One region of the Stenotrophomonas sp. ATs4 genome, then DNA from elsewhere that is predicted to be linked to it. Evidence: riboswitches for the same ligand, from Rfam matches in the RefSeq annotation. Region 1 holds a riboswitch; the other holds the start of a gene.
The links. Region 1 has a riboswitch for glycine ahead of ABR323_RS11520 (trimeric intracellular cation channel family protein). Riboswitches for the same ligand answer to the same signal wherever they lie in the genome.
Positions count from the first base shown of each region.

Region 1 (4,914 bases):
CAGATCCGCATGGCCGATGGCAGCACGCTGGACTACGACAGCCTGCTGCTGGCCACCGGCGCCACCCACGCCTATTTCGGCAACGACCAATGGGCCGATGATGCCCCCGGGCTGAAGACGCTGGACGATGCCATCGCGCTGCGCCGCAAGCTGCTGCTGGCCTTCGAGCGCGCCGAGGCAGAACCGGACCCGGCGAAGAAGGCCGCATGGCTGAGCTTCGCCGTGGTCGGTGGCGGCCCCACGGGTGTTGAACTGGCGGGCACCCTGGCCGAGATCGCGCGGCATACGCTGCGCAACGAGTTCCGCCATATCGACCCGGCCAGCGCCAAGGTGCGCCTGGTGGAGGCCGGCCCACGCGTGCTGTCCTCGTTCCCGGAAGTGCTTTCGCTGAAGGCACGCCGGCAGCTGGAAAAACTGGGCGTGGAAGTGCTGACGGGTACTCCGGTGAGCGACATCGACAGCCAGGGCTTCAGGCTCGGTGATCAGTTCGTACCGGCACGTACCGTGGTCTGGGCCGCGGGCGTGGCCGCATCGCCGCTGGCGCGCACGCTGGAGGTGCCGCTGGACCGCGCCGGACGCGTACAGGTACAACCCGACCTGACCCTGCCTGGCCACCCGGAACTGTTCGTGGCCGGCGATCTGGCCGCCTTGAACCAGGCCAACGGCAAGCCGGTGCCCGGCGTGGCGCCCGCCGCCAAGCAGATGGGCAAGTACGTGGCCGAGGTGATCCGTGCACGCCTGCACGGCAAGCCCGAGCCCGGTCCGTTCAAGTACGCCGACTTCGGCAACCTGGCCACCATCGGCCGCATGGCCGCGATCGTGCACCTGGGCCGGCTGCAGCTTTCCGGCGTACTGGCCTGGTGGTTCTGGCTGGCCGCGCACGTGTTCTTCCTGATCGGTTTCCGCAACCGCATCGTAGTGCTGCTGAACTGGGCCGTGGCGTACTGGAGCTACCAGCGCAGCGCGCGCATCATTTTTGGTGATGACCAGGAAGACCGTCGACCAAGGCGGTAGATCCACGCCATGCGTGGATGATTGAATTACGTTGGGGTCGGATCCCTTTCCGCAGGAAAGGGCTCTGACCCCGTCAACACCATCCACGCATGGCGTGGATCTACCGATTCATCGGGCCGCCCGGCACCCGCCGTTTCGACCATGCCCGGCAGAAATCTTCCTTCCTTGCGGAGTCGGCAATCTGCGCCGCACTCCAGGCTCACTTCGCCTTCGGCTTCGGGTACCACAGCGCGTTGACGATGACCCAGCGCTGGTCGAAGCGTCCCATGTGGAAGTAATCGACGAACCACGGCGTTTCCAATCGCACCGAGGCGGCATTGCCAGTCACGTCCAGCACCGTGCAGCGGCGGTCCCATTGATCCTTCGGGGTCTTCAACGCGCCCTGCTTCGTCAGCGAGACCAGCTCCTCCTTCGACATCCGGCGCAAGCCGAGTCGCTCGTCTGGCGTATCGCCGAGGACCGCGCGCTTGGCCAGGTCCGGGTGCAAGGAGCGGGCGACGCGCTGCGGGTCGGCTTCCAGCTGACCGTCCACGTAGTCATGGCAGGTGGCTTCGATGGCCGCGATCGTAGCGGCGTCGGCAGCGGGGCTTGCTGCTGCGGAAAGTGCGAACAACAGGGCAACGGTGGACATCCGGGTCTCCAGCGCTGAGGGCTGGGCGATCATGGCATGGCCGGATGCGCCCATCCACGCATGGCGTGGATCTACTGCATCAACCACGCCAGCTTGCGTTCGCGCGGCTGCTGCTTGAGTTGCCACTCGGCCCGCGAGGCGGCGGCCCGGTCCGGGTACTCGCGCACGGCCAGCACGCGCAGCGGCGGCCGCGATCGGGTGTAACGGGCTCCCTTGCCAGCCTGGTGGGCGGCAAAACGGGCCTGCACGTCGGTGCTGATGCCGGCGTAATAGCTGCCATCGCGGCATTCGAGCAGGTACAGGAACCACGGGCGGAGGGACGGGGCCATACCCGGATTATGCCGTGCTGCACTGCAGCGGATATACTGGCGCCCGAATGCAGGAGAGAGGCGCCGCGCTGGCGCCCGCCGAAGGCGCAGGCTCCCATGATCGCTCAGGCCGGTGGGCTGGAATCCCACCAACCATGCATTCGACTCGCCGAGCTGGAGAGAGGTCACCGGGCACGCCCGGGACGATCCGCCGAAGGGGCACGCGGCCCATGCCGCTGAACTCTCAGGCAAAAGGACAGCGGGAGCGGCACCGGTCATCGTCATCCCGTCATTGCGCAGGCAGTGGCGGTGGTCGCGCATGGCCGGCCCCACCGCGCCCGGAGCCTGCCCCATGCTGCTGTCCATCATCTACCTGATCGCCATTTCCGCCGAAGCCATGACCGGCGCCCTGTCTGCGGGCCGCCGCCGCATGGACCTGTTCGGCGTGGTCATGATCGCCTGTGTCACCGCCCTCGGTGGCGGCTCGCTGCGCGACATCCTGCTCGGTCATTACCCGCTGGGCTGGGTGAAGCACCCCGAGTACCTGGGCTTCACCGTGTGCGCGGCGCTGATCGCCACGTGGGTCGCACGCTGGATGCATCACTTCCGTCGCACCTTCCTGGTACTGGACGGGCTGGGCCTGATCGCCTTCACCCTGATCGGCTGCTCGATCGCGCGCGAGGCCGGTCATGCCACGCCCATCGTGCTGATTGCCGGCATGCTGACCGGCGCGTTCGGCGGCGTGCTGCGCGACATCCTCTGCAACGAGGTGCCGCTGATCTTCCAGAAGGAGCTGTACGCGATCATCTCGCTGCTGACCGGTGCGGTGTACCTGTTGCTGCTGCACTGGGGCGTGGCCGACGCTACGGCGATCCTGTGCTGCCTCGGCGGTGGCTTCGCAGTGCGGCTTCTGGCGATCCACTACCGCTGGGAAATGCCGAAGTTCGTCTATCACGACGAAGTGCATTGATTGTCTGACGGTAGTGCCGGCCGCTGGCCGGCAACACGGCACATGCCCGCGGATTCCAGCAGGTTGCCGGCTAGCGGCCGGCACTACCGAATGCGTTGCATGACGATGGTCATGCGGCATTGGCCGGGGTGATTGGCTACCATTGTCACCCCGTTGCTGCCGCGACGGCATCCAGCCACGCCGCGCCCGCGGCCCCGCCAGACACTCCCTCCCCGCTGCCCGTGGTGCCTTGAGCGCGCCGACGGGCCCGCATGTCCCTGCGCGCGCAGGGCGCAGGATGCCCCATGTCTGTCGCCGAAAATTCCCGCTTCCGCCGTGCCCGCCCATTGCGGGTGGTGCTGGCTATCGCCCTCGTCGCCCTTCTGGCGTGGTGGCTGTGGCCCCGGAGCGGATCGGGCAGCAGCGACGATGCGCCGGGCAAGACGGTCCCGGTACGCGTGGCGCGTGCCAGCGCCGAGCCTCTGGTGCTGCGCCTGAAGGCGGTCGGTACGGTCACGCCACTGCACAGCGTGGTGGTGCGCAGCCGCGTGGATGGCGAACTGCTGCGCCTGCACTTCCAGGAAGGACAGCAGGTGAAGGCAGGCGACCTGCTGGCGCAGATCGACCCACGCCCGTATGAGGTGAAGCTGGCACAGGCCCAGGGTACCCAGCAGCAGAACCTGGCCGAGCTGGAGAACGCCGAACGCCAGCTGCAGCGCTACCGCGAACTGCAGAAGCAGAACTACGTGTCCGGGCAGGAACTGAGCGACCAGCAGAGCAAGGTGCGGCAGCTGCAGGGTCGGCGGATCAGCGATCAGGCGTCTGTTGACGAAGCGCGCCTGCAGCTGCAGTACACCCGCATCGTCGCCCCGGTCAGCGGTCGCATCGGGCTGCGCCGGCTGGACGTGGGCAACCTGGTGCGTGCCAGCGATACCGAAGGCCTGGTGACGCTGGCCCAGACCGCACCGATCAGTGTGCTGTTCACCGTGCCCGAACCGGAACTGCCCGCCCTGCTCGATGCCGTGCAGGCGCAGCCAGCGCTGGCGGTGGAAACGTGGGACCGCGAAGAACGCCGGCAGCTGGCCCGCGGCTCACTGTCCAGTGTCGACAACCGCATCGATACCACCACCGGCACGCTGAAGCTGCGTGCGCACTTCGAAAACGACGACCTGGCCCTGTTCCCCAACCAGTTCGTCAACGTACGCCTGCAGCTGGGCGAGCAGCCCGCGCTGCTGATTCCCGATGCCGCCGTGCAGTTCGGCAGCCAGGGCAACTACGTGCATGTCGTCGGCAAGGACAACAAGGCGCAGCGGCGCAACGTGGTGCTTGGGCCTGCCGATGACGGACGCGTGGCCGTACGCTCCGGCCTGGTGGCCGGCGACAAGGTGGTGATTGAAGGCATCGACGGACTGGAAGACGGCACCGCGGTGGAGATCATCACCGAGGAGGCCGTGACCAAGGCCGGCGCATGAACCTCTCGCGCGCCTTCATCCTGCGTCCGGTCGCTACCACGCTGCTGATGGTGGCACTGCTGCTGTCCGGCGTGCTGGCCTACCGCCTGCTGCCGGTGGCAGCGCTGCCGCAGGTCGATTACCCGATCATCCAGATCACCACGCTGTACCCGGGCGCCAGCCCGGAGCTGACCACGCGCACCATCACCGCGCCGCTGGAGCGTCAGCTGGGGCAGATTCCCGGCCTGAAGCAGTTGTCGTCGACCAGTTCCGGCGGTGCGTCGGTCATCACCCTGCAGTTCGGCCTGGAGGTGTCGCTGGGCGTGGCCGAGCAGGATGTGCAGGCGGCGATCAACGCAGCCGGCAGCTTCCTGCCCGGCGATCTGCCGGTGCCACCGGTCTACCGCAAGGTCAACCCGGCCGATACGCCGATCCTGACCCTGGCGGTGACCTCAGAAGGCCTGTCGCTGCCGCAGGTACACGATCTGGTGGATACGCGCATCGCGCAGCGCCTGGCGCAGTTGCCGGGCGTCGGCCTGGTCAGCCTGGCTGGCGGCCAGC
Region 1 covers NZ_JBLYPK010000005.1:339,564-344,477, reverse strand. The annotation lists gene ABR323_RS11535 (NAD(P)/FAD-dependent oxidoreductase) at 1-1,014, shown strand, start outside; gene ABR323_RS11530 (nuclear transport factor 2 family protein) at 1,214-1,645, opposite strand; gene ABR323_RS11525 (GIY-YIG nuclease family protein) at 1,717-1,974, opposite strand; glycine riboswitch at 2,015-2,104, shown strand; glycine riboswitch at 2,118-2,221, shown strand; gene ABR323_RS11520 (trimeric intracellular cation channel family protein) at 2,306-2,923, shown strand; gene ABR323_RS11515 (MdtA/MuxA family multidrug efflux RND transporter periplasmic adaptor subunit) at 3,208-4,374, shown strand; gene ABR323_RS11510 (multidrug efflux RND transporter permease subunit) at 4,371-4,914, shown strand, end outside.

Region 2 (4,914 bases), on a different contig from region 1:
CTGTTTCATCAGCCACCAGCAGCACCTGGCCGACACCGGCCGGCGGCTTCCATTCCCAGCCTTCGCTGCTCTCGGCGCAGTCGGCGTCCGGGGCCAGCAGCACGACGCGGTCACCCGGGCGGGCGTGGATGGCCCAGCGCGAGGCGGGGCCGGTTTCGCCATGGATGACGAAATCGACATCGACCTCGCCCTGCTCGGCGCGCAGCTGGCGGATGGTGTAGGTGCGCATCGGCGGCCGTTGATCGTCAGGCAACGCCCGGTATCGCCGATACCAATCTTCGCCGCTGGGTACCTGCGGCAGGTCCTGGCGGGGCAAGGGGAAGAACACCTTGATCCGCTGGTCCGGGCCTTCGGTCTTCATCCGCGCCACGTCGGCGCCGGTGAACACCATGCGGTCCAGGGAAGGGGAAAGAACACGGCGCTCTTTCAGCGCCACCTCGAACAGGCGGTAGGTCTGCTGCGCAGCCATGGGGGTACCTCGTGCAACGACATCGGAATGGCTGGCTGTCGTGCATCCACGCACCGGCTGGCTGGAGTGCCCAGCCTAGTCCGGCCGTTCCCTGTCGCAAGGGTTGCGGGCCTCACGGCCCGCCCTACCCCTGCGCGCTGCTCAATGGCCCGTGCAGGCCGCCTGTGCCGCGCGTTCACGCTGGTGTTCCCAGTACCAGAACACGAAGCCGGCGCCGAAGAAGGCCGCCTGGCCCAGTGCCAGGTGCAGCGGGCTGGCGCTCAGCAGCGGCGACACCACGCCAGCCACCACGGTGCTGATCATCAGCTGCACGAAGGCCTGCAACGACGACGCCAGGCCACGCTGGTGCGGATACATGTCCAGCACCGCCAGCGCCAGGATCGGGAAAATCAGCGCCATGCCCATGCCGCCCAGGAAGATCGGCAGCACCGCCCACGGCAGCACGAACTGTGGAGACAGCGCCACGTAGCCGACGTTCAACAGCGCCGAAAGCGCACACAAGCTGAAGCCGATTGCCACCTGGCGGGTGGGCGTGGTGTGCCCGGCCATGCGTCCGGACAGGAACGAACCGGTGGTCATGCCGCCAATGGTGGGAATGAACAGCCAGGCGAAACCGCCTTCGCCCAGATGCAGGTGCTGCATCACGAACACCGGCGCCGAAGAGATGTACAGGAAGATGCCGCCGAAGCCGATGCTGCCGGCCAGGGCCAGGCGCAGGAAGCGCGGGTTGAAGCCGATGCGCACGTAATCACGCATCAACGTGCGCGGCGACAGCCCCACCCGTGCCTCGACCGGATGGGTCTCCGGCAGGTAGCGTGCGGTAGCGGCCAGCAGGACCAGCGCGAACACCACCAGGAACCAGAAGATCAGCGGCCAGCCGGCGCCACTGAGCAGGATCCAGCCACCGATGATCGGTGCGATCGCCGGGGCGATGCCGAACAGCATCGACACCTGGCTCATCAGGCGCTGCGCGTCGTGGCCGTGGTACAGGTCGCGGATCACCGCGCGGCCGACGATCATGCCCACGCCCGCCGACAGGCCCTGCAGCGCGCGGAACGCCAGCAGCGTGGTCAGATCGGTGGACAGCGCGCAGCCCACCGAGGCGCCGACAAAGATCACCAGGCCACCGAGGATGACCCGCTTGCGGCCCCAGGCATCGGACAGCGGGCCATGCGCCAGGCTCATCAGGCCATAGAACAACAGGTACACGCTGACCGTCTGCTGCACCGCCACCTCATCCACCGCCAGGCGCTGGGCCAGCTGCGGGAACGCCGGGAAGATGGTGTCGATCGAGAACGGACCGAACATGGCCAGGCCAGCGAGCAGCAGGGCCATGCGGCGGGTGGAAGGAGCAACAGCGGCGGTCATGGGAAAGGCGTCCGGCAGGGCCATGCGCGGCACGCACGGCGGGCGCCGGTCCCCTTCTGCAGGGACAGCGCCAGATGAATTCGGGTATCCGCCCATCATAGGTGTGGATTGCGCCGGGCGCCATGCAGGGATGCACAAAACGCACGACCGGGCCATCGGCCATTCAGCCGCGGCAGGCGCCCGGGGAAGCGGTCCGCGGGCCCGCAACGGGCTATAATCGGCCGGCAACACGGTGGGAGAAGCGGAACACCGCTGCCGAAGGCGCAACGCCCGTAATCGCTCAGGCCCGATACCACCCGTAACAGAACTCTGGAGAGACCGGTTCGATCCGGCGCCGAAGGGGCACGAAGCTGCGGTCCGCCGCGCTTTTAAACTCTCAGGCAAAAGGACAGAGGGGCGCCCCGCAGACCGCCGACCGGCGGCTTGTGCCCGTGCGTGTGCCCTTTCCTGACGGATCCTTCGCCATGTCCCAGAACACCCCTTCCCTGCGTGAGCTCGAGCACCATTCCGCGTTCGTCGAGCGTCATATCGGCCCCAACGATGCCGAGATCGCGCAGATGCTCGGCGTCATCGGCCACGCATCGCTGGATGCGATGACCGATGCCATCGTCCCGGCCAAGATCAAGTCGCCGGCACCGCTGGCACTGCCGGAGTCGATCACCGAAGTGCAGGCGCTGGCGAAGATCCGTGCGATCGCCGACAAGAACACCGTGCTGCGCAGTTTCATCGGCCAGGGTTACTACGGCACCCACACGCCGAACGTGATCCTGCGCAACATCCTGGAAAACCCGGCCTGGTACACCGCCTACACCCCGTACCAGGCGGAAATCTCGCAGGGCCGCATGGAAGCGCTGATCAACTTCCAGACCCTGTGCGCCGACCTCACCGGCATGGAAATCGCCAACGCCTCGCTGCTGGACGAAGCCACCGCCGCCGCTGAAGCGATGACCCTGGCCAAGCGTTCGGCCAAGTCGAAGTCGGACACCTTCTTCGTGCATGACGCGGTGCACCCGCAGACGCTGGAACTGCTGCGCACCCGCGCCGAGCCCATGGGCATCGTGCTGCGCGTGGGCACCCCGGCCGAAGCGCTGGAAGCGGACAGCTTCGGTCTGCTGCTGCAGTACCCGGACACCTTCGGCCAGGTGGGCGACTACAAGGCGCTGGTCGATGCCGTGCACGCACGCGGCGGTCTGGTGGCCGTGGCCACCGACCTGCTGGCCCTGACCCTGCTGGCGGCACCCGGTGAATGGGGCGCGGACATCGTGGTCGGCAACAGCCAGCGTTTCGGCGTGCCGTTCGGCTTCGGTGGCCCGCACGCCGCGTTCATGGCCTGCCGTGACGCCTACAAGCGCTCGATGCCGGGCCGCCTGATCGGCGTCTCGATCGACGCGCAGGGTAACCCGGCCTACCGCCTGACCCTGCAGACCCGCGAGCAGCACATCCGTCGCGAGAAGGCCACCTCCAACATCTGTACCGCACAGGTGCTGCTGGCGGTGATGGCGTCCATGTACGCCGTCTACCACGGCCCGGAAGGCCTGACCCGTATCGCCCGCCGCACCCATCGCCTGGCCTCGATCCTGGCCAGCGCGCTGCGCGGTGCCGGCGTACAGGTCGGTGGCGACTTCTTCGACACCCTGCATGTCACCGGCGTACACGCCGATGAGATCCACGCCAAGGCACGCGCTGCCGGCTACAACCTGCGGGCGATCGACAGCGACTCGGTCGGCATCAGCCTGGACGAAACCACCACCCGCGCCGACATCGTTGCCGTGGCGGCGGTGTTCGGTGCAGCGCTGGATGTGGACGCACTGGATGCCAGCACCGCCGACGCACTGCCGGCCGGCCTGCTGCGCCAGTCCGCGTTCCTCACCCATCCGGTGTTCAACACGCACCACAGCGAGCACGAACTGCTGCGCTACCTGCGTTCGCTGGCCGACAAGGACCTGGCGATGGACCGCACGATGATCCCGCTGGGCTCGTGCACCATGAAGCTCAACGCCACCGCCGAGATGATCCCGGTGACCTGGCCGGAGTTCTCGCAGATCCATCCGTTGGTCCCGGCTGACCAGGCGCTGGGCTACAAGGAACTGATCGACTCGCTGGAAGCGATGCTGGTGGAATGCACCGGCTATGATGCGGTGAGCCTGCAGCCGAACTCCGGTGCGCAGGGCGAATACGCCGGCCTGCTGGCGATCCGCGCCTATCACCGTTCGCGCGGCGAAGATCATCGCGACATCTGCCTGATTCCGGATTCGGCGCACGGCACCAACCCGGCCTCGGCGCAGATGTGCGGCATGAAGGTGGTGGTGACCAAGACCGACGCCAACGGCAATGTCGATGTGGAAGACATCCGCCTCAACGCCGAGAAGTACAGCGACCGCCTGGCCGCGATCATGATGACCTACCCGTCCACGCACGGCGTGTTCGAGGAGGAAGTGGTGGAGATCTGCGAGATCATCCACAAGCAGGGCGGCCAGGTGTACACCGACGGCGCCAACATGAACGCCCTGGTCGGCGTGGCCAAGCCGGGCAAGTGGGGTTCGGATGTTTCGCACCTGAACCTGCACAAGACCTTCTGCATCCCGCACGGCGGCGGTGGCCCGGGCGTTGGCCCGTGCGCGGTCAAGGAACACCTGGCTCCGTTCCTGCCGGGCAAGCTGGGTGACAACGGTCCGGTCGGCATGGTCAGCGCGGCCAGCTTCGGCAGCGCCTCGATCCTGCCGATCAGCTGGATGTACATCGCGATGATGGGCACCGAAGGCCTGCGCAAGGCCACCCAGGTGGCCCAGCTCAACGCCAACTACATCGCCAAGCGCCTGGCCCCGCACTTCAAGACCCTGTACACCGGCCGCAACGGGCTGGTGGCACACGAGTGCATCCTGGACGTGCGTCCGCTGGAAAAGACCAGTGGCATCGGCGCCGAGGACGTGGCCAAGCGCCTGATCGACTTCGGCTTCCATGCGCCGACGCTGAGCTTCCCGGTCGCCGGCACGCTGATGGTCGAACCGACCGAGAGCGAATCGCTGCATGAACTGGACCGCTTCATCGATGCGATGATCCAGATCCGCGAAGAGATC
Region 2 covers NZ_JBLYPK010000007.1:32,816-37,729, forward strand. The annotation lists gene ABR323_RS13540 (siderophore-interacting protein) at 1-469, opposite strand, end outside; gene ABR323_RS13545 (multidrug effflux MFS transporter) at 611-1,837, opposite strand; glycine riboswitch at 2,137-2,239, shown strand; gene gcvP (aminomethyl-transferring glycine dehydrogenase) at 2,302-4,914, shown strand, end outside.
Region 2: it holds a riboswitch for glycine, as region 1 does, so the genes downstream of both, gcvP (aminomethyl-transferring glycine dehydrogenase) here and ABR323_RS11520 (trimeric intracellular cation channel family protein) in region 1, are expected to answer to the same signal.